DNA from 3 places in the Streptomyces sp. NPDC102274 genome. Region 1 is predicted to be linked to each of the others. Evidence: riboswitches for the same ligand, from Rfam matches in the RefSeq annotation. Region 1 holds a riboswitch; each other region holds the start of a gene.
What was found. Region 1 has a riboswitch for cyclic di-AMP ahead of ACIRQP_RS38000 (M23 family metallopeptidase). Riboswitches for the same ligand answer to the same signal wherever they lie in the genome.
Positions count from the first base shown of each region.

Region 2: it holds a riboswitch for cyclic di-AMP, as region 1 does, so the genes downstream of both, ACIRQP_RS30005 (transglycosylase family protein) here and ACIRQP_RS38000 (M23 family metallopeptidase) in region 1, are expected to answer to the same signal.
Region 3: it holds a riboswitch for cyclic di-AMP, as region 1 does, so the genes downstream of both, ACIRQP_RS36525 (transglycosylase SLT domain-containing protein) here and ACIRQP_RS38000 (M23 family metallopeptidase) in region 1, are expected to answer to the same signal.

Region 1 is NZ_JBIWLW010000049.1:15,384-22,775, reverse strand. It holds gene trmB (tRNA (guanosine(46)-N7)-methyltransferase TrmB) at 1-397, shown strand, start outside; gene ACIRQP_RS38010 (PrsW family intramembrane metalloprotease) at 514-1,854, shown strand; gene ACIRQP_RS38005 (aldo/keto reductase) at 1,876-2,820, opposite strand; gene ACIRQP_RS38000 (M23 family metallopeptidase) at 2,951-3,976, opposite strand; cyclic di-AMP (ydaO/yuaA leader) riboswitch at 3,988-4,141, opposite strand; gene ACIRQP_RS37995 (PP2C family protein-serine/threonine phosphatase) at 4,478-5,704, opposite strand; gene ACIRQP_RS37990 (TipAS antibiotic-recognition domain-containing protein) at 5,898-6,644, opposite strand; tRNA gene ACIRQP_RS37985 (tRNA-Met) at 6,783-6,856, opposite strand; gene ACIRQP_RS37980 (hypothetical protein) at 6,918-7,127, opposite strand; gene ACIRQP_RS37975 (HAD family hydrolase) at 7,321-7,392, shown strand, end outside.
Region 2 is NZ_JBIWLW010000027.1:97,099-104,490, reverse strand. It holds gene ACIRQP_RS30035 (LamG-like jellyroll fold domain-containing protein) at 1-899, shown strand, start outside; gene ACIRQP_RS30030 (hypothetical protein) at 901-1,281, shown strand; gene ACIRQP_RS30025 (SurA N-terminal domain-containing protein) at 1,541-2,200, shown strand; gene ACIRQP_RS30020 (nucleoside triphosphate pyrophosphohydrolase) at 2,278-3,279, shown strand; gene ACIRQP_RS30015 (cytochrome P450) at 3,353-4,618, shown strand; gene ACIRQP_RS30010 (transglycosylase family protein) at 4,779-5,762, shown strand; cyclic di-AMP (ydaO/yuaA leader) riboswitch at 6,027-6,203, shown strand; gene ACIRQP_RS30005 (transglycosylase family protein) at 6,207-6,908, shown strand; gene eno (phosphopyruvate hydratase) at 7,277-7,392, shown strand, end outside.
Region 3 is NZ_JBIWLW010000043.1:14,014-21,405, reverse strand. It holds gene ACIRQP_RS36535 (carbohydrate ABC transporter permease) at 1-474, shown strand, start outside; gene ACIRQP_RS36530 (NAD-dependent epimerase/dehydratase family protein) at 471-1,382, shown strand; cyclic di-AMP (ydaO/yuaA leader) riboswitch at 2,422-2,610, shown strand; gene ACIRQP_RS36525 (transglycosylase SLT domain-containing protein) at 2,615-3,448, shown strand; gene ACIRQP_RS36520 (hypothetical protein) at 3,720-4,322, shown strand; gene ACIRQP_RS36515 (ScbR family autoregulator-binding transcription factor) at 4,522-5,157, opposite strand; gene ACIRQP_RS36510 (ScbA/BarX family gamma-butyrolactone biosynthesis protein) at 5,355-6,275, shown strand; gene ACIRQP_RS36505 (HAD family hydrolase) at 6,503-7,195, shown strand; gene ACIRQP_RS36500 (hypothetical protein) at 7,333-7,392, shown strand, end outside.

The DNA.
Region 1 (7,392 bases):
CCTCGCCGGGCTGCGGATCTACTTCCCCGACCCCTGGCCCAAGAAGCGGCACCACAAGCGGCGGCTGATCCAGCGGGAGTTCCTCACGCTGGCCGCGAGCCGGCTCAAGCCGGGGGCCGTACTGCACTGCGCGACCGACTGGGAGCCGTACGCCGAGCAGATGCTGGCGGAGCTGACCGCGCACCCGGGCTTCGAGAACACCCAGGGGGACGGCGGTTACGCGCCACGGCCCGCCTTCCGTCCGCTGACCCGGTTCGAGGGACAGGGACTCGACAAGGGCCATGTCGTGCACGACCTGCTGTTCCGCCGCGTACCGGATCTCCGGCTCCGGACAGCGGAAGGGGACGCGGCGGGACTCCACGCACCTGAGCGCCCTTCCGTCACCGGGCCCGCGTAACCCGCCCCGCACAACTCGACCCGTGTGACCCGCCCCGCGTGACCCGGACCACGTAACCCGAGGTAGTGGCTCGGGCACCATCGCCAGGTGTCAGTGCCCCTCGTTAGGGTCGTCGGGTGTCAGAACCGTCCCCGCAGCCACCCGGTCCGCGTCCGGCGATCCCCGTCTACGAGCGTGAGCAGCGGCCCGATGAGCTGTGGGCCGCCCTGCCGGAGCCCGCCCACAGGCGCTACCGGCCGCGCCGCGCGTTCTGGCGCCGCCGCGCGGTGCGAGTGGCGGCCGTGATCATGGTGCTCGCCCTCTGCGCTCTGGTGATCCTCGCGCTCGTCCGGGACCAGACCGGCACGCAGGGCTTTCTGGTGGGCCTCGGTCTGGCCGTCCTGCCCGTACCGCTGCTCATCACGGCCTTCCGCTGGCTGGACCGGGTCGAGCCGGGCCCCTGGCCGAATCTGATCTTCGCCCTCGCGTGGGGTGCCTTCGCCGCCGCCCTCGTCGCGATCATCGCGAACTCGTTCGCGACCGAATGGATAGCCACCGCCACCGCCGACCCGGCGGGCGCGGAATCCCTCGGTGCCACGGTGATAGCCCCCGTCGTCGAGGAGAGCGCCAAGGCCGCCGCGATCCTGCTGATCTTCCTCTTCCGCGGCAGGACCTTCACCGGGCTCGTCGACGGCGTCGTGATCGCGGGGTTCAGCGCCACCGGCTTCGCCTTCACCGAGAACATCCTCTATCTCGGCAGCGCCTTCGGCGAGGACCAGCACCTGGGCAACTCCGGCCTGGCCTCCGTCACGGCCGCGACCTTCTTCGTACGGGTCGTCATGTCGCCGTTCGCCCATCCACTCTTCACCGTGCTCACCGGCATCGGCTTCGGCCTGGCGGCGACGGCGGCCCGCCGCCAGAAGATCCGCCGGTTCGCCCTGCCCCTGCTCGGTCTGGCCCTGGCGATGGGCCTGCACGCGCTGTGGAACGGATCGGGGCCGGCCTTCGGCCCGTACGGCTTCTATGTGGTGTACGGGGTGTTCATGGTGCCGGTCTTCGCCCTGCTGACCTGGCTGGTGATCTGGAGCCGCCAGCGCGAGCTGCGCACGATCGGGTCCGAGCTCCCCGCGTACGCCGCGGCCGGCTGGCTGACCCCGGCAGCCCCCCTCGCGCTCTCCTCCATGCGGGCGCGCACCCTGGCGCGTGATTTCGCGGGCCGTACGTACGGCCCCGGGGCGGCCAGATCGGTCGGGGAGTACGAGGCGTTCGCGACCTCCCTGGCGTTTCTGCGCCACCGAGCCCACCGGGGAGCCGTGGGCCCGGACTTCATCGAGCGCGAGCAGGAACTGCTGCACCATCTGTGGCAGCGCAGGGAGATAGCCGGGCCCGCGCTGACCTATGCGGCGCGGGCCACGGGCCGGGTGCGGGTACCGCCGCCGTACATCGACTACGACGGCTACAACCCGTACCGCCAATGAGAAACCTGTCCGACGAGGGCGTCAGGCGGACGCCGCGGTGAGCTCCGCCAGCTCCTCCCCCGTCAGTTCGAGGTCAGCCGCCGCCAGCAGCGCGGGCAGCTGCTCGGTCGAACGCGCGGACGCGAGCGGTGCGACCACGGTCGGCTGCGCCGCCAGCCAGGCCAGCGCGATGGTCGGGATCTCGGCGTCCCGCGCCCCGGCGATCCGGTCCAGCGCGGTCAGGACCTTGGCGCCCCGCTCGGACCTCAGATATTCGGCCGCCCTGCCGGCACGAGGACTGTCGACCGTGGTCCCAGGACGGTACTTACCGGTGAGGAAACCCGAGGCCAGCGCGGGGTACGGCACGGTCGAGAGGCCGTGACGCCGCACGGTGTCCCGGAGGTCGCCCTCGTACGTGTCCCGGGAGACCAGGTTGTACCGCGGCTGGAGCGCGACATAACGGGCCAGCCCCTCGCTCTCCGAGAAGGCGAGCGACGCGGCCAGCCGCTCCGCGTCGATGTTGGAGGCGCCGATCGCGCGGACCTTGCCCGCCTTCACCAACTGGTCGAGGGTGGTGATGATCTCCTCGACCGGGACCTCGGGGTCGTCGAAGTGCGTGTAGTAGAGGTCGATGTGGTCCGTACGGAGCCGGCGCAGCGACTCCTCGACGCCGGCCGTGATGGTGGCCGCCCGGAGCCCCTTGTACCGCGGGTGCGCGCCGATCTTGGTCGCGACCAGCACCTCGGAGCGATTGCCGCGCGAAGCGATCCAGTTGCCGATGACGGTCTCGGATTCACCGCCCTCGTTTCCCGGTGCCCACGAGGAGTACAGGTCGGCGGTGTCGATGAAGTTCCCGCCCGCGGCGGCGTACGCGTCGAGAACGGCGAAGGAGGCCGTCTCGTCGGCGGTCCAGCCGAAGACATTCCCGCCGAGGGCGAGCGGGAAAACGTGCAGGTCGGAGGAGCCCAGAGGGCGCAGAGTGGTCACGGGCGGCTGTAACTCCCCGAGGAGTCCGCCCTATTCCGCTCCGCGCCCTCATGTGGGCCGTATGGAGGAACGTCCGCGGGGAGATGCCCGCGGGGAAGGTCTGTGGAGGAAAGGTCCGCGGAAGGGAGGTCTACGGGGTGAGGCCCTTGCCGCGCAGCCAGCTCATCGGGTCGATACCCGTGCCGCCCGCCGTGTGGACTTCGAGGTGCAGATGCGCGCCGGTCACATTGCCGGTCGCGCCGACCCTGCCGATGACCTCGCCGGTGGTGACCTTCTGCCCGGCGCTCACGCTGATGGACGACTGGTGGGCGTACCAGATCTCCGTGCCGTCATCGAGCTCCAGGACCGTGCGGTATCCGTACGAGCCCGACCAGCCGGCCGACTTGACGGTGCCGCTGTGCACGGCCTTGAGCGGGGTGCCCGTCGGCGCGGCGAAGTCCAGGCCGGTGTGGTAGCCGGAGGACCACAGGGAGCCGGACTGACCGAAGGTCGAGGTGATCGTGTACGAGGAGGTGGGGATCGCGTAGCTGGCGGCCAGCTTGGCCAGCCGTTCCTTCTCCGCCTTGGCCTTGGCCTCCGCCTCGGCCTTCTTCTTCGCCTCTTCGATCTTCTTCTCGGCCTCGGTCTGCTGCTTCTTGGCCTCGGCCGCGGCCTTCTTCGCCGCCGCCGACTCCGCGGCCGCCTGCCGCGCCGCGTCGGCCCCGGTCTGCTGCGCCTCGGCCTGCTGGAGGATACGGGCGCGCAGCGCCTCTCCCGCGTCGGTGGCGCCCTGTTCGGTGTCCGTGACCGTGAGCCCGGCGGTGGTGAGCGGGGCGGCGAGCGTTTCGGGCTCGGAGTCGTCCGACCCGAGGGAGCCCATTCCCGGCAGGGACTTGGCGTCCGGGAGCTTGTCCGTGATCGCGTCGGGCAGGGATATGGAGACCGCGGGCTTGTCCTGCGCGGTGGCGATGCCGCCCGCGCCGACGGCGGCGATGACGCCGACACCGAGGACAGTGGAGCTACGGGCCAGTCCGCGCTGCTTGGCGACGCGGTGCCTGCCGCGTACGGGCCGTATGGACTCCTCGGTGGGGTTCCATTCCCCCCATGCCCTGTCCGGCTCGTCGCCGGGGGAGCGTGTTTCGAAGAGGGCTTCGGGGGCAGGCTTGTTGGACGCCACTGAGGCGTGCTCCTTTCCTTCCTTCTCGCCTACCGGGTTAGCTGACGGGTTCGGAGCAGGAAGGTCTCCTACGGGCGCTCCTGCCGCACAAGGCGACAAAAGACACCCGATTCACCCCAATTGGTGGTTCCCCGGTTCCCTCGCGGGATTCGGCGCGTGCGCACGGTGCCATCTCTTGCGACGGCTGGGACGACCGCGCTGCGTTATCGAACGTTAATAGAGACCCGGGCCTTATTCCAAGCTGTTCCGGGTGATCGTTAACGACTTCGCATCGGACGTACCAGGACAGACAGGAACGCAATCGGGCGAGTTGAGGGCCCGTCAGGGCGGTTCGCATTTCTGACGGTGTGTCAAATGTTATGCGGAGCGGTACCTCTCGACTACGGACGGTGGCGAGGGCTCCGGCGAGGGCGATTCCGGTGCCGTCGCGGGAGCCGGCTCCGGCGCCGGCCGCGGCCGTCTCACGGCACCAGCGTCCGCCTCACGGCGCCGGCCGCCGACTCACGGCACCAAGGGAATGGTCCTGCGCCGCTCCGGCTCACCCTCCGAGGGCCGGCTGACCGCCAGCAGCGCCATGTCGTCCTGGCTCCCGCCGCCCGTGTGCCGCCGCACGTCGTCGATGATCGCCTGGAGCATCTCGTCGGGCCCCTGGAAAACCCGTCCGTCGAGCCGTTCGCGCGGGACGTAGAAGACCCCATGGGCATCGCGCGCCTCGGTGAGCCCGTCCGTGTAGAAGAGCAGCGTCGCGCCTTCCGGATACAGGGCCTGTTCCGCGCGGTCCGGCCACGAGCCCAGTTCGCTCATCCCGAGCGGCAGCGCGGGGTCGCTCGGGATGAGCATCCGCACCTCGCCGTCGCCGCGCATCAGCAGCGGCTCGGGGTGGCCGCGGTTGACCAGCCGCACCACACCCTCGTCGTGCGGGATCTCGGCGAGCACGGCCGTGGTGAACCCCTCGAAGACATCGAGCCCGTCCCGCCGCGTCCCCTCCCGCCTGAGCGCGCGCTCCAGCCGCTGCGCGACCGCTTCGAGCGAACTCTCCTGCTCGGCGGCCTCCCGGAAGGACCCGATGACCACCGCCACCGCTTCGACCGCGTCAAGACCCTTCCCCCGTACGTCACCGACCACCAGCCGCACCCCGTACGGCGTGTCCTGTACGGCGAAGAGGTCCCCGCCGATGAACGCGCCCTCCTGCGCCGCCTCGTACCGCGCGGCGATCCGCAGCCCCCCGATCCGCTCGGCGGGTCTGGGCAGCACGGCGCGCTGGGCGGTCTCGGCGATGACGCGGGCGGAGGCCAGCCGCTCACCGCTGCGCCGTACGACACCGTTGATGTACAGCGCCAGCAGGGAGACCACCAGCACCGTCAGCACCTCGCTGATCGACTCCACCTGGAACTGGGTGTCCGCATGCGTATGCAGCACCACCTCGGCGACCAGCGAGGTGAAGGCGATGATGACGGTGCCGGCCATCGGGTAGAACGGGGCGGCGATCAGCGGAGCCGCGGCGAAGAGGGGGGACGCGGTGACGCGCGTCGGGGTCACCAGGTCGAAGATCACCGCGGCAATGATCACCAGCACGGGCAGCACCCGCACCAGCCTGCGTCCGGTACGGCCACGTCCGCCCGGATACCGGCCGCCGCCGCGGACATTGTCGCCGGGCGTCCAGAAACCCGTTCCACGACCTGCCCAGCGACCGGCCTCCTCAGCCGCCCGTCGGCCTCTGCCGCCGATGCCCTTTCCGAGCTTCCTCAGTCTCCACACCAGTGGTCTCCTGCCCGGTCCGCCGACTGCTGCGGACGGTGCCGCGCTCCACCAGGCTGGCCGCTGCCACCCCGGGCGGCGACTCGCCGTCGGCCGAGTGGACTACCGCGGCGGATCCGCCGGCCGGCCGAAGCTCCCGGGGAACGGCGAGCCGACGGCCCGATCAGTCGGTCAGGTGGCGCTCGGCGTACACCTTCATGGCATCCCGCACGAGCACAGCCGTACCTTCACCGTACTTGTCGTACGTGGCGGCGAAGCGCGCGTCATCGACATACATCGCCGACACCCCGATGACATACGACCTGGTGGGCTCGGACGTGGCAGACAGCCAGTCGCAGTGACGCCGGGCCACCGCCTGCGCCTGGTCGCTGTCGGCGGCGAGCCCCGCCGCGGCCGCGCGCCCCCAGTCCCGGGCGATGCCCTCGTGCTGGTCCAGGTACCCCCGCCGCTCCTCCTCGCTCAGCGACCGCCACCAGCGGTCGCTCTTCTCGTATGCCGCGCGGCCCCACCGCTCGGTCACCTCCTCCTCGTACCGCGTGTGATCGAATCCGTCGAGTACGTCCTCGGCCATGAGTTCCTCTCCCGTCGCCGTCTTGTGGAGAGTGGTCCGCACCGAGGCGATCAGCCGCCCGATGCGCTCGCGTTCCTGCTCCAGCAGCTTCAGATGGCCGCGCAGGGCGGCGGCCGTGTCCTGCTGGCCGTCGAGGACCCGCGCGATCGCCGGCAGACCGAGCCCCAGTTCCCGCAGCAGCAGAATCCGCTGGAGCCGGAGCAGGGCGTCCTGCCCGTAGTAGCGATAGCCATTGCTGCCGGTACGGCTGGGCTCAAGGAGCCCCAGCTCGCCGTAGTGCCTGAGCGTGCGGCTCGTCGTGCCCGCTTTCTTCGCGATTTCCTGGATCGACCACTCCATGGCTTCGACGGTAGAACTTGACGTTACGTAAAGGTCAAGACGTAAAGGTCGAGCGGGTAAGCCGGACCGGGCGGCCGGGTGGGCGGACACGACGAAGGCCCGGATTCACCAGGAATCCGGGCCTTCGTTTTCTTCCAGTAGCGGGGACAGGATTTGAACCTGCGACCTCTGGGTTATGAGCCCAGCGAGCTACCGAGCTGCTCCACCCCGCGCCGTTGAATGCAACTCTACGCCATCCGGAGCAAGATCATCACCACTCGGCGCACGGACGTCCTAGGCGGCCTCGACGACATCCGCGTGGACGGCGGCGGCCCACTCCACCAGAAGCCGCTGGTAGCGCTCCTGCTCGGCGGGCGGCAGCGTGCCACCGGCGCGCGCCCACAGGGCACGGATCTCCGCGTTGACGACAGCGGCGGACCTGACGGCGCGTAACGAGTCACCGTCACCGGAAGCGTGGGAAGAAGTGGACGAGGAAGCGAACATAGGAGCAAGGCTACGGCCAGCCACTGACAATCGGCAGAGCGTGTCCCCCTGGGGCCTGTCTTCGAAGTAGTGCCGGCCGCCGCCGGGCAGCCGGGACTTTGAAGGCAGGCCCCAGGTCCTGGCCGGTCGATCTTCGTGGCCCGCGGGCTGATCCACGAAGATCGGCCGGCCAGGACCTAGGCTTACACCGGTGATTGAAACCATCGTGTTCGACGTCGGCGAGACCCTCGTCCGCGACGACCGCTACTGGGCGTCCTGGGCCGAC
Region 2 (7,392 bases), on a different contig from region 1:
TCCAGACGGCGGTCTCCTGCGCCCAACTCGCAGCGGACGTGGCCGGGAACAGCTTCCTGCCGGGCACGGAAGTGGTGATGGCCGACGGGACCAGAAAGCCGATCGAGGACGTCGAGGCCGGCGACAAGGTCACGGCAACGGACCCGACGACCGGGAAGACCTCCGCGCAGGAGGTCACCGAAACGATCGAGGGCAAGGGCCTGAAGAGCCTGGTCAAGCTCACGGTCGACACGGACGGCGCCAAGGGCGACGCGACGGACACGATCACGGCGACGGAGGGCCACCTCCTCTATCTCCCGGACCTGAAGAAGTGGCAGAAGGCCGGCGAACTGAAGCCGGGCCAGTGGCTCAGGACGGGCAGCGGCAGCTGGGTCCAGGTCGAGGCGGTCCAGGCGTGGACGCAGCAGGCGGCGGTCTACAACCTGACGGTCGATACGGCGCACACGTACTATGTGCTGGCCGGCGGCGTCCCGATCTTGGTCCACAATTGTGAAGCGAACGCTGATGGGTATCTGTATCGCGGTCTCGCCAAGGGGCACCGTAGTTATGGTGCCGCTGCTGAAGGCCGTGCGGTTCCCGTCGGAGGCCACTCAAACATAGGGGATCATGTGGGTGGAAATAACACGGATTCCGTCTTCACGTCCTGGACCGATGACCCCGAAGTTGCCATCTATGGTGCGGAGAACCTGGGGGACAACTGGGTTGGGGAAGGCGTGATGCTGCGCATCAGGGCAGCAGACATAGATCCCCCCGTGGGGCCATCGAGGAATATTCAAATCCACGACAGTCCGTGGGATCGGTCATTCGGCGAAGATGAGCATCTCATCGTTGGAGAAATCCAAGCCCAAGGAATTAGCTTCGACTTTGGGAGAACCTGGACAAGCGTTACGAGGAGATGAGGTGAACAAAGTATCTGTGAGTGAACTGCTCGCCGCATTCGAGTTCGACTCCGAGGCCAGCATTCGGGCCCAAAATGCACTACTTTCTGGAGCGCATTTCGACGTCTGGCTCGAGCCAATTCCAGCCGCGAGGCTCCGGGGCATCTGTCGCGGGAGAGTGACAACCTTGCAACGGCGTGGCAAGCCGACTGTCGGGGTCGCGGAATGCCTTACGAGTCTTGCCGAAATGGGCGAGCGGGGCCTTCTTGTGGCCTACGTGGACGATCGCGAACGAGCAGGATACTACTTTCAGCTCTACCTCGACCCGCACCCGCTCAAAGTAGTCGGATGCATAGGAGTCAACATCTCCCCCGAAGATGACCCCATCACTGGTCCCGTATAACACCTGCATCAGCGTGTCCGGCATCCCTGCGGGGGCGGGCAGGCGAAGTTGACGGTGCGCTCTGGATTGAACCGCCTCACGGGGCCCACTCCGGTCCTCGGCCCGAGCGGACGGCGGGCGCGGCGGCCGACCGCCGCCGCGCACCCCAACCTCCCCGTGAATCGTTGGTCGAACCAGTGGCCCAGACCACGTCCACTGCCTACCATCGATCACTGCAAGGCCTTGTGCATCGCCGCACAATCACGCCGGGAGGCCCCCTTTGCACCGCCGTCGTCGCACCGCGCTCTCCGTCTCCGTCGCGCTCCTCGCCGCGGCCCCACTCCTCACCGCCTGCGGCAACGAAGCCCACCCCGGAGCGGCGGCCGTCGTCGGCGGGCAGCGGATCGAGGTGTCCGCGCTCCAGGCCCAGGTACAGGACGTACGGGACGCGCAGCGCGGCGCCCCCGAGTCCGAGCAGCTGATCGAGAACACCGGGCAGCTCAGCCAGGCCAAGCTGAACAGCATGATCTTCGACCGGGTGCTGGAGAAGGCCGCCGGCAACACCGGGGTCACGATCAGCCGCAAGGAGATCCAGACCACCCGGCAGCAGGCCGCCGCCCAGTCCGGCGGGGAGAAGCAGTTCGCCGCGATGCTGCTCCAGCAGGGCGCGCTCTCCGCGGACCAGATCGAGGCGGCGATCCGCCGCGAGGTGCTGCTGACCAAGCTGGCCGTGGCACTCGGCGCCAACACCACCACGCCGCAGGGCCAGCAGACGGTCCTCGCCGAGCTGACGAAGACATCCGAGCAGCTCGGTATCGACGTCAATCCGCGCTACGGCAGCTGGGACAACAAGCAGGTCAGGCTGGGCGACGCCAAGACGCCGTGGATCACTCAGCTCACCAGCGAGGCGCCGGAGCAGCAGCAGCCGACGGGCACCTGATCCGACGGTCCGGGCGGGGCGTGGCACGGCCACGGCCCGCGGGCGGGACGGTCTGCGGCCGGAGGTAGGTTCGAGAGGTGACAGACGAAGCTCCCGCCACTCCCGGCCGTATCGTCCTGCTGACCGCCAGCCACCGGGTCGCCCCCGGGCTGCTGTCCTGGCCCGCCTGGCAGCTGCTGCACGCCGCCGACGCGGTGCTGTGCGCCGACGCCGGCCATCCGCAGCTGCCCTATCTGCGCGAGGCGGGCATCACCGTCGAGCATGCCGCGCCGAGCGCGCGGGAGCTGGTCGACGCCTGCGCCGGTGGCCGTACGGTCGTGGTCGTCCCCTCCAGCGAGGGCGACGGGACCGACGCGCGGCTGACCGACGGCCTGGCGCGACTGGCGGGCTCCGGCCGGGTCCGGATGCCGGACCTGGAGCTGCTCCCCGGCTCGTACGACCTGCCGGGCGCCCGGCTGCTCGATCTCGTCCAGGTCATGGACCGGATCCGCGTCGAGTGCCCGTGGTCCTCGGCCCAGACGCACCAGGGGCTCGCCAAGTACGCCATCGAGGAGGCGTACGAACTCGTCGAGGCGATCGAGGAGGGCGACGCCGACGAACTGCGCGAGGAGCTGGGGGACGTCCTGCTCCAGGTGGTCTTCCACGCCCGTATCGCGGAGGAGCGTTCCGCGGCGGGGGAGGAGGACGACGAGGGGTTCTCCATCGACGACGTCGCCGGCACGATCGTGGAGAAGCTCATCCACCGCCACCCCCATGTCTTCGGCGACGAGACCGCCGAGACCCCCGAGGACGTCAAGACCCACTGGCTCCGGATGAAAGCGGTCGAGAAGCAGCGCGACTCGGTCACCGACGGAGTCCCCCTGGGCCAGCCCGGCCTCGCCCTCGCCGCGAAACTCGCGGGCCGCACCCGCACGGCCGCCCTCGACGTCCCGCTCCCGAAGGGCGAGGGCGTCGGCTACGAACTGCTGGCCCTGGCGGTACGGGCGGAACAGGCCGGGGTCGACCCGGAGGCGGCACTGCGCGCGGCGGCCCGCGTATACAGGGACGCGATCCGCACGGCCGAGGGCCACGCCGGATAGCCGTACGGCGGCAGCGGGCGCCGCGTCGGCGGCCGCCCGTACCCCGTCGGCGACGCCGGTTACTGTCAGGGGCATGCACCACCAGCCCGCCCCCATATCCCCGGCCGCGCCCGCTCCCGAGCTGTTCACCTGGGAGTTCGCCACCGATCCGTACCCCGCCTACGCCTGGCTGCGCGAGCACTCTCCCGTGCACAGGACCGCGCTGCCCAGTGGGGTCGAGGCGTGGCTCGTGACGCGGTACGTGGATGCCAGGCGGGCCCTCGCCGACGCGCGGCTCTCCAAGAACCCCACGCACCACGCCGAGCCCGCGCACGCCAAGGGGAAGACCGGCATACCCGGCGAGCGCAAGGCGGAGCTGATGACACATCTGCTCAATATCGATCCGCCCGATCACACCCGGCTGCGCCGGCTGGTGTCCAAGGCGTTCACGCCCCGCCGCGTGGCCGAATTCGCGCCGCGCGTACAGGAGTTGACCGACCGGCTCATCGACGACTTCGCCGCGGAGGGCGAGGCGGACCTGATCCATGACTTCGCGTTCCCGCTCCCCATCTACGCGATCTGCGATCTGCTCGGGGTGCCGCGCGAGGACCAGGACGACTTCCGCGACTGGGCGGGCATGATGATCCGGCACGCCGGCGGGCCACGCGGCGGGGTCGGGCGCTCCGTCAAGAAGATGCGCGGCTATCTCGCCGACCTCATCCACCGTAAGAGGGCCGACCCCGGCGACGATCTGATCTCCGGACTCATCCGGGCCGGCGACCACGGCGAACATCTCACCGAGAACGAGGCCGCGGCGATGGCCTTCATCATCCTGTTCGCCGGTTTCGAGACGACCGTGAACCTCATCGGCAACGGCATGTTCGCGCTGCTGCGCCACCCCGAGCAGCGCGCGCTGCTCCAGCGCTCGCTCGACGCGGGGGAGACCGGCCTGCTCGCGACGGGGATCGAGGAACTGCTGCGGTACGACGGTCCCGTGGAGCTGGCGACCTGGCGGTTCGCGACCGAGCCGCTGACGCTCGGCGGACAGCGGATCGCGACGGGCGATCCGGTCCTGGTCGTCCTCGCCGCCGCCGACCGTGACCCCGAGCGCTTCACGGATCCGGACACGCTCGACCTCTCCCGGCGTGACAATCAGCACCTCGGATACGGACACGGCATCCACTACTGCCTCGGCGCGCCACTGGCCCGGGTGGAGGGACAGACCGCGCTCGCCACCCTGCTGACCCGGCTGCCCGATGTGCGGCTCGCGGGAGATCCTGCCGATTTGCGCTGGCGCGGAGGGCTCATCATGCGTGGATTGCGCACGCTTCCGGTGCAGTTCACGCCATTGTCCGGCTGAAGGGCGGCCGGCTCGGGTTCCTGACGGCCCGTCAAGACTGTGACTTTCACGTGATCTCCGCTGCATCGACTTGTGACAGCAGTTCGAGTACCGCTACGTTCTCGAAAACTCAGCCGCCACACGCAGCAGTCGAAACATCAGTCACACGGAAGGCAATCGCATGCGCTCCGGGAACGGCCGACACCGTCGACCTCGCCAGGCCCCCGCTCTGATCGTCGCGGCAGGGGTGACCGGCTCGGCGATCGCTATTCCGCTGCTCGGTGCCACCAGTGCCGGCGCGGCCGACGCCTCCACCTGGGACCGCGTCGCCGAGTGCGAGAGCGGCGGCATGTGGAGCGCCGACCTCCGCAACGGCTACTACGGCGGACTCCAGATCTCCCAGGAGACCTGGGACGACTTCGGTGGCGCGGAGTACGCGGCCAGCGCCGACCTCGCGAGCCGCTCGCAGCAGATCGCGATAGCCGAGAGGATCCTCGACGCGCAGGGGCCGCGGGCATGGGCCAGTTGCGCCGCGATCTCGGGGCTGACGGTGGGCAGTGCCGCGCCGGGCGTGGACCCCGGTACGACGCCCGAGGCGACACCCGAGTCGTCCGCGCCCCCCAAGCCCTCCGAGACGTCCGGGAAGACCGAGAGCTCCAAGCCCTCCGAGGCGTCCGGGAAGACCGGGAGTGCCGACCCGTCGGACACCTCCTCGGGCACCTCCACGGACACCCCCACGGACACCTCCTCGCCCACGCCGGACGCGACGGTGCCCGACGGCGTGACGCCCGCTCCCTCGGACTCCTCGGGGGCCCTTGGCTCCTCCGGGTCCGCCGACGACGACGCCAAGGGCAAGCACCGCGGCGACGCCGCCCCGGACGATGCCGCGCCGGGCAATTCGGGCGAAGGGCGTGAATCCGGCCGTCATGCCTCGCGAGGTGACGGATCGACACGTCATGCGGGCGGCGCGACGGACAAAACGGAAGGCGCGGGCGTGGCGGATGGTGAGTACACCGTCCGTGCGGGCGACTGCCTTTGGCTCATCGCCGACGAGCGCGAGGTGCCCGGGGGGTGGACCGCGCTCTATGAGGCGAACAAGGACACCGTCGGCGCCGACCCCGACCTGATCCTTCCTGGCCAGACCCTTGATCTCGGCGTGAAGTAAGGGCAGTTAGGGGCCCTATGTCCACTTCTGTGAAAGTGAGACAAGGGTCTCTTTGCCGCAACTGGGGTCTTTTGGCCCGTCGGTTGGGCCGTTTCATCTCCGACCTGCGCAAATGAGGTCGTTCCAGGGGGAGGTAAGGGCGATTTTTCCTTGATGTGCTTCTTTGAACAACGGACAGACCTGTGATTACGGTCTGAACCGCTCGCACCGCGGGCCCCGTCGACCGTCACGCCGAATCCTGCCGTCGGTCGGGGGGAGTAATCGACGCGTCATGCGCCGTAGGCAGGAGCGGGGGACCCAAAGGTTCGCGCCGGGCTCCAGCCGTCGAGAGACGGCCGACGACCGGCTTGGGGTGAAGCCATGTGCGACAGAGCACATGGCCGGGCAACTCACTTGGCCCGAACCCGACAGCTGACCTCGTAGGCGTCGGTGAGGAGATGTTCCATGCTGCTGCGTTCCAGCAAGGCCAAGCACCGCCGCCCGTCGAAGGCCGTCCACTACGCCACGCTCGCCGGGGTCACCGGTGCCGCCGTCGCCGCCCCGCTGATCGGTGCGACCTCGGCCTCCGCCGCGACCGCCTCCGAGTGGGACCAGGTCGCGCAGTGCGAGTCCGGAGGCAACTGGTCCATCAACACCGCCAACGGCTTCTACGGCGGCCTCCAGTTCACGCCGTCCACCTGGGCCGCCTACGGCGGTACCGCGTACGCCGCCCGCGCCGACCAGGCGAGCAAGTCCCAGCAGATAGCCGTCGCCGAGAAGGTCCTCGCCGGCCAGGGCAAGGGCGCGTGGCCGAACTGCGGCGTGGGCCTGTCCAGCGCCGCGTACGACGGCGGCTCGGCCACCCCGAGCACCCCGAGCACCCAGAAGCCGGCTCCCCAGCGGCAGGCGCAGCCGAAGCAGCAGTCCCAGCCGAAGCGGCAGGAGACCACGCGCAGCGCGGCCCAGCCGGCCTCGCGCGGCGAGAGCCGTCCCACGACGATCAAGGAGGGTGACGGCGAGTACAAGGTCAAGCCCGGCGACTCCCTCTCCAAGATCGCCAAGGCCGAGGACGTCAAGGGCGGCTGGAAGAAGCTGTTCGACCTGAACAAGGACATCGTCAGCGACGCCGACGTGATCTACCCGGGCCAGCAGCTCCACCTGAGCTGACCCACCGGGGAGCCTCCGGGGAACCACCGGGAACCCTCCGGGATCCCTGGGCCAGCGGGCCCCCTGGGACTCAGCCGGACCCCCCTGGGACCCGAGCCCCCCGGGACTCAGCCGGGAACCACTCGGGTCTCGTCCGGGCCCTACCCGATACCACCCCGGCCGGGCGCGTAATCCCCCGTACGCGCGCCGGGCCGGGGTTTCGGCTGTGGCGCGCCCGTGGGCGGCTGTGGCTCCGGCGGTGGGGGAATCGGGCCTCATTATTTCGTCTTAGGGGGCGGGCACCGGCCGACCGATGACCCCGCGCCGGTTAGTCTCTTGGCGCAAGGCCAATGAGACCCTGCACTCCAAGCGTCACATCCCAGAAGGAGATGCTCGTGCCGTCCATCGACGTCGTCGTAGCCCGGGAAATCCTCGACTCCCGAGGCAACCCCACGGTCGAGGTCGAGGTCGGCCTCGACGACGGCAGCACGGGTCGTGCTGCTGT
Region 3 (7,392 bases), on a different contig from region 1:
GTGGTGACGCTGCTGCCGATCGTGCTGCTGGAGAGCAAGCTCGACATCCTGGGCACCCACTGGGGCCTGATCCTGCCGTTCGTCAACGGCAGCGCTCCGCTGGCGATCCTGATGCTGACCAACGCCTTCACATCGGTGCCGGGGGAACTGCGCGAGGCGGCGCGGATGGACGGCGCGGGTGAGTTGCGGATCTTCAGCCGGATCTATCTGCCGCTGGCCAGGCCCGCCGTCATCACCATCGCGCTGCTCACGGCCATCCCGACCTGGAACGAGTATCAGCTCACCCGGATCTCGTTGAACGACCCGCACACGTACACACTGCCGATCGCGCTCCAGGCGATGCAGTCGCAGAGCGTCGTGCAGTACAACTCGCTGATGGCGGCGGCTCTGATCATGGTGGTCCCGGTGATCGTCCTGTTCCTGTGCGCCCAGCGTTACTTCGTCAACGGACTGATGGGAGCGGTCAAGGGATGAGCGGGCGGACGGTACACAGGAGCGGCCGGACGGTACTGGTGACCGGGGCGGCCGGCGGGATCGGCCGCGCCGTTGTCGCCGACCTCATCGGCGCGGGCTTCCGCGTCGTGGGCGCCGACCTGGAGCGGGGCGACGGCGAGGACGGCTGTGTCCGGTTCGTCACCGGCGACCTCAGCGAGGCGAAGACCGTCACGGAGAGCTTCGCCGCCGCCCGGGAGGCGGCGGGGGAGGAGGGTGCGTTCGCCGGGGTCGTACATCTCGCGGCGTACCCGGCGCCCGGCATCGTGTCGGAGGAAGAGACACTGCGCGCCAACGTGCTCGCCGCCTATCTGGTGTTCCAGGAGGCGGGCCGGCTCGGGGTGCCTCGCGTGGTCGGCGCCTCCAGCGCGGCGGCCGTCGGCATCGCGTGGGCCGACCGGGACCTGCACCCGGTGTACGTCCCCGTCGACGAGGACCACCCGGACCTCACCGTCGACTCCTACGGTCTGTCCAAGGTCATGTCGGAGAAGGCCGCGGAGTTCACGACACGGCGCTACGGCACGGTCACCGTCATGCTGCGGTTCCCGTTCGTCGGGGCGGGCGACCGGCTGCGGGAACGGCTGGCCGAGGTGCACGGCGACCCCGCGTCCAACCGCCGTGAACTGTGGGGCTGGCTGCACACCCCGGACGCCGCCCGAGCTGTACGGGCCGCCCTGACGGCCGACCTCACGGGCCACCATGTCGTCAACGTGGCCGCGCCCGACAGCGCCGCCCTGGAGCCCACCCGCGAACTGCTGGAGACGCACCACCCCACCAGCGAGATCCGGGGCGCGCTCGACGGACACGCCTCGCTGTTCGACACCACCCGCAGCCGCGCGCTCCTCGGCTTCACGGCGGCGGGGCGGGAGGACATCACGGAAGCGGACTGAGCCTCGCGTCCCGCCCGTCAGCCCAGGCATCGGCCAACGACCCGTCAGCCTGGGCTGACGGGCGCGGCCGTGGGCCGGGGCGTGGGCGGAGGCGTGGGCGGATCGATGCCGGCCGTGAAGCGGTCGGTCGGGAGCCAGGTCACGTTGGATGTCACCTTTACCCACGAAAGGGGAATGGCGGGCAAATCTGGCATGGCCCTCGACCGACGGGGCCCGCCGCTGTCACCGAGCCGGAGCGTCCGCGCTCCGCCCGTTCTCGGTCCGATCGCCTTCCCGGCTATCGCCTTCCCGGCTATCGCCCGGCGACGGCGACAGCGACGAACCGGTGTGCCGGCTCTCCGAGTTGAGCGTGGAGCACCGCATGCGCGCTGTACGCACAGGCGGCCGAAAGGGGAGCGTGGGAGTGGGCCGCGCTCCCCTTTCGGCCGTGAACTGCCTTTTGGTGAAAGGGTGATCGTTGAATTCGATCAGCTCCTCGGTGAAATGTTGCCGCGGAACTGGAACGTGGCCCGTCGTTGTTCGGACTCGATAGGGGGTCAGGAACGCGTACAGCTCCGCCAATTCAATGGCGTCGAGCGTTCAATTGGCCACGATAAGTGGCTCGCCCGGGGTCCGTCAGGGCCCGTCCGAGGCGGCCGGCGGAATGCGTGATCATGTGCGATGAGGTGCCCTGTGGGGCGCGTGCATTCCCGGTCATAGATCGGAGTGCGGGAGCTGGATCGAGTGTGGCGCATAGTGCCTTTATGGGCGATTTATCGCTGTTCTCCCTGAAGTCCATTTCTGTAGCGTTCAGGCGACTTTCCACTCTCTCGGGACCCTTGTGAGCTGCGCATTTCCGTCATGGGCGTGATGTGTGTCACGTAAGTGCCGGGTCGCAGTGGTCGGCCTCCTCGCCCATTTCGTCCGCAGGGAAGGCGAGTTGAGCGCCCCGGTAGCGGGTGGTTAACGAGATCCTTTCCGGGCCGGATTCGCGAATTGGATTCCGTTGTGAATTCGGGTCTTGTTTCATCCCGATGTCCTCGCTTACGTTCTCGTCACTCCGGATGGAACGCCGAATCCTGCCGCCGTCCGGAAACCGACACCCACCCACGTACGGCAGGAGCGGGGGACCCAGGTAAGTCGCCGATCCGTACTCCGGACCGGCTTGGGGTGAAGCCGCATTCACCGTGCGGCCGGGCATCTCCAGTCCGAACCCGACAGCTCACCTCGCAGGCGGAGGAGAGGAATTCGTCATGGCCTCAAAGGCTAAGCACCGCCGTCCCAAGAACAGTCCCCTCGCCAGAGGCCTCGTCACCGCGGGCACGGGCGGTGCCGCACTCGCCTTCCCCCTGCTGGCCGCGACCACCGCGGAAGCGGCCCCGGCGGAGCACACCGCCGCCACCGCCAAGGTGGACCTGGCTCCGACCGCCGCCGTGCACCAGGACACCCCGGCGACCTACTCCGTGGTCTGGGGGGACTCGCTGTCCAAGATCGCGGACGCGTACGGGCTCAGCGGTGGCTGGCAGAAGCTCTACGAGGACAACCGCAGTGCCATCGGCGGCAACCCGTCGCTGATCCAACCCGGTCTCACGCTGACGCTCGGCACGGAGTCCGCGTCGGAGTCCGCGTCGCAGGCCCCGGCCGACTCCACCGCCGACCAGAGCGCCACGGCCGACCAGAGCGCCACGGCCGACCAGAGTGCCTCGGCCGATCAGGGCGCCTCGGCCGATACGGGCGCCGCCGTCGAGGCGTCCGCGAAGACGTACTCCGACAACCTGGACGGCTGGATCCGGGAGTCGCTGGACGTCATGGCGGCGCAGGGCATCCCGGGCTCCTACGACGGCATCTACCGCAACATCATGCGCGAGTCCTCGGGCAACCCGTCGGCCATCAACAACTGGGACTCCAACGCCGCCGCCGGCACCCCGTCCAAGGGGCTGTTGCAGGTCATCGACCCCACGTTCCAGGCCTACCACGTGCCCGGTACGTCGACGGACAGCTACGACCCGGTCGCCAACATCACCGCCGCGAGCAACTACGCGGCCGACCGGTACGGCTCGATCGACAACGTGAACGGCCCCTACTGACAGGCCCTCACACCCTGCGCGGCAGGCCGGACAGCCCTGAGGGCTTGTCCGGCCTGCCGCGTTCCTGCTGTTCCCGCGTTCTCGCGTTCCCAGGCCGCCGGCCCCGGGAAAACCCACACCTCGCCTTCCGCGCCGTCCAGATCGGCGCCGTCACGATGACCAGCGTCGATCCGACATACCCGGCCATGTACGAGCGGCCAGATGCCGCGCGTCGGCGGCCGGACGCGAGCCGGACTGTGCTCGCACAGGATTCTCGTCCATACTTCCGGACGTGGAGCAGCGCATAGACTCGAATATCTGGCCCGAGCGTGCCGTGGGGAAAGACCCGGCGTACGTTCCCGGCCTCATGGTCCCCCGCCCCGCCGGGACAGCGGAGACGGACCCGGAGCAGGCGGAGTCCGAGGAGCGCGCGCCCGAAGGCGGCGCCCCCTCGGACGCCCTCCCGGAGGACGTTCCCGATGAGCCCGCCCTCGACGCGGACAGCACCACCGGTAAGGCCGAAGCGGCGAAGGAGGCCTCCTCGGAGGGGAACGCCCCCTCACAGGACGACTCCTCCGCCGAGGACACCCCTGCCAAGGACGCCCCCGTCAAGGACGGCCCCGTCTTCGAGGCCGTCGACCGCCGCGGCTCGATCACCGCGGACAGCGAGGGCGTCCGGTTCCGTCTTGACGACCAGGAGGCCGACTTCTGGTGGAACGAGATCGGCGCGGTCGAGATCAAGACACCGCGGTTCGGGCGTCGGTTCACGGTGACGGTGCACATGTCGGAGCGACGCTGGTTCGACGCCGAGGTCGAGGCCGACACCAGGAACCGGCTCAAGGAATGGACGGAAGGACTCGACGCCGTCCTGGACGCCTACTTCGAGGAGAACTGAGCGGCCGTCACCCGCGGAAGGCGCGTCCAGTGCGGGACGCGTCCGGCGCGGGACGCGTGTCCAGTGTGGGAAGCGCGTCCGGTCCGCCTCGTCATATCCCCTGCCCGCAGTCATGACGTCCCAACTCGCCGGGCAGGGGCGCTGGTTGAGCGCGCGTACGCCGCCGGGCGCGACCTGGCCCCGATCGGTGGCCGCGCGGTCAGCCGCTCTTCGTGAGCACCCGGCCCGCGAACCGCGCCCGGCGGTCGTCCGTCGCTCCCTCCTGGCGCTCCCGCTCATGTACCCGCGCGAGCAGCAGCGCCGGGTCGGGGTCCGTCTGAAGCGCGGCCAGGAGCAGCAGCCAGAGATCCGACAGCCCCTCCTCGATCTGCCGCCGTCCCTCCAGGGCGTCGGAGACCGTATGCAGCCCGAAGAAGGCGCAGACCAGTCCATGCGCGGCCACTTCGGGACACACGCCCTCGGCGAGCGCTCCCTCGGCGCGGGCCTCTTCGAGCAGCGCGGTGACCGTCTCCAGCCAGCCGACGAAGGGCCGGGGCAACGTGACGTCGATGGCCGCGCGTTCCGCCCACAGCCGGGATCCGGCGCGGATGACGACATCGTCACGGAAAGCCCTGGCCACATCGAAACTCAGGGCGACCAGCCTTTCGAGCGCCGGGCGGTCGGCCGCCTTGTAACGGCCGATCAGCTCCGGCCAGGTCGCGAAATGCTCCTCCACAATGGCCAGGGCCAGATTCTCCTTGCTGGCGTAGTGGAAGTAGATGGCCCCGCTGGTACGGCCGGACCGCGCGCTGATATCGCTGATGCTGGTACCGGCATAGCCGCGCTCATCGAACAAATGTGCCGCGGCCTCCAGGAGAAACCTGCGCGTCGCTTTCGCCCGAACCTGCTCCGCCCGAACCTGCACGTGTACCCCGGATTCCCGTTCCGTTAAATGACAGCACGCAATGTAGCGGCTTTTCGTCCGGGGCGTGACGGCGTGTGGCGGGGGCGGGCTGGGGTGCGCGTATCGGAGAATTGCGATGTTCTTATCGCATGAATACATCGGTTGGTGACATCGTCCGGGAGGTCCGGGCGCTGTCCTGGTCGCGCACCGTCGACCGCGAGATGGTGCATCGCGCTTCCGTGGCGGAGGTCCTGCTCACCGACGTACGTCAGACCGAAAGCGGCGATTTCGAAGCCGCCGCCTCCTGGCCCCGTTCCCATCCGACGTTTCCGCGCGACGGCGCCGATCTGCACAGCCCGTTGATGATCGTCGAGACACTGCGCCAGCTCGGGATCTACATTCCGCTTCGGTATTTCGGGGTCTCGCCGGCCGCGAGTCTGATCATCACCGATCTGTTCTTCGACCTCGACCCCGCGTCCGAGCCGCGGGCGCTCTCCGGCGCCACCGGCGTCACCTGCCGGGTACAGGTCGCCCAGGTGCGCCACGCACCGGACGGTTCCGCGACCGGGCTGCGTCTCCAGGTCTCCTATCTGGCCGACGGAGCGGTCTTCGCGCTGGCCGGCGGCGGTGCGCGGTTCCTCGAACCCGAGCAGTACGGCACCGTACGGGCGGGCCGCGCGGGGGCCGCCGCTCCGTCCGTCGCGTGCGCGAACGGCCGGGTCCGCCCCGATGCCGGGCTGCTGGGGGTGACCGGCGCGCATGATGTCGTGATCGGGATCGAGGGGGCGGCCCTGCTGGTGGACCCGGTGGATATGAGGCATCCCTTCTTCTTCGACCACGCGACGGATCACGTCCCGGGCATGGTCGTACTGGAGGCGGCCCGGCAGGCGGCGGCCCTCGAAAGCGGCGGAAGACTGCTGCGGCCTACCGCCGGTCGGCTGAAGACGGCGCGCTTCATCGAATACACCCCGCCCGCCCGCGTTCTGTGCGTGCCGCACCACGCGACCTGCGTCTTCCGCTTTCTCCAGGACGGCGAGCAGAAGGCCTTTGGGGTCCTCGGCTACCAATAAACAGATTTAGACACTAAATGCAATCACTTGACTGCTGAGAGTAGTTCTCTCTAGCGTAGCGATCGTTATGTTCCTGGCGGTCGCCGGAACTGGCCTTCTCCATAAGGCAGCGCCCGCCTGGGATCGCACCCGCCCGACGACGGGTGACCAACACGCCCGCGGTGCTTCGCACCGTTGCGGCGGCCAGCGCTGCCGCTTTTAGGGCACTCCTGAACGGAAGCACGCGGATGACAGCTCAACGCATCCTTTCCTGGACTCCCTCAGCCATCGTCTTCGACTGCGACGGCACTCTCATGGACACCGAATGCCACTGGCAGGACGCGCGCATTCTGGCGTTGCGCGAGTACGGATTCACCCCTGCTCCCGGCTTCGCGGAGCGGGCCAAAGGGCTCCACTACAGCGAATGCGGACGCCTGATGGCGGACGAGGCGGGACGCTCGGACCTTGGCGAGGAGATGACCGACCGGCTTCTCACGCATTTCCGCGCCCTGGTCGCCGACAACCCCATGACCATGCCCGGCGCACGTCAACTCGTGGAAACGGCAGCGCAGTTCGCTCCGCTCGCCGTCGCCAGCAACTGCCCGCGGGAGGTCGTCGAGTCCTGCCTCGACACCGCGGGCCTGCTCGACCTCTTCGGGCACATCGTGGTGCCCGAGCACGAGATGCGGCCCAAGCCGCATCCGGACGTCTATCTCACCGCGGCCAGGCTCTGCGGCGCCGCCCCGGCCGACACCCTGGCCATCGAGGACTCCCACTGCGGTATCCAGGCCGCGGACCAGGCCGGTATGCGCATCATGGGAGTCGGCCCCTGGCCCGACGCGCGGACCGTCGCGCTGGTGGACCTCTGGGTCCGCTCGCTGGACGAGCCGGAGGTCTCCGGCTGGGCCTCCGGGCGCGTACCGCCGCAGTACTCGCGCTGACCGTCGGCCCCGTCGGTAGCCAAGCGGCCCGGCGGGGCCGGATCGAACGGGAAGTCGCCCTCCCCGGAAAACGGCCTACCATGAGTGCCAGAGGACATATCCGTCCAGAAGCTGCCGCACAGGGAGATGGCCATCGGATGGATGAGGATCGTGCCGGCCGTCTCGTGTCGTCGCTGCGGGCCCGCGGAGTGATGGCC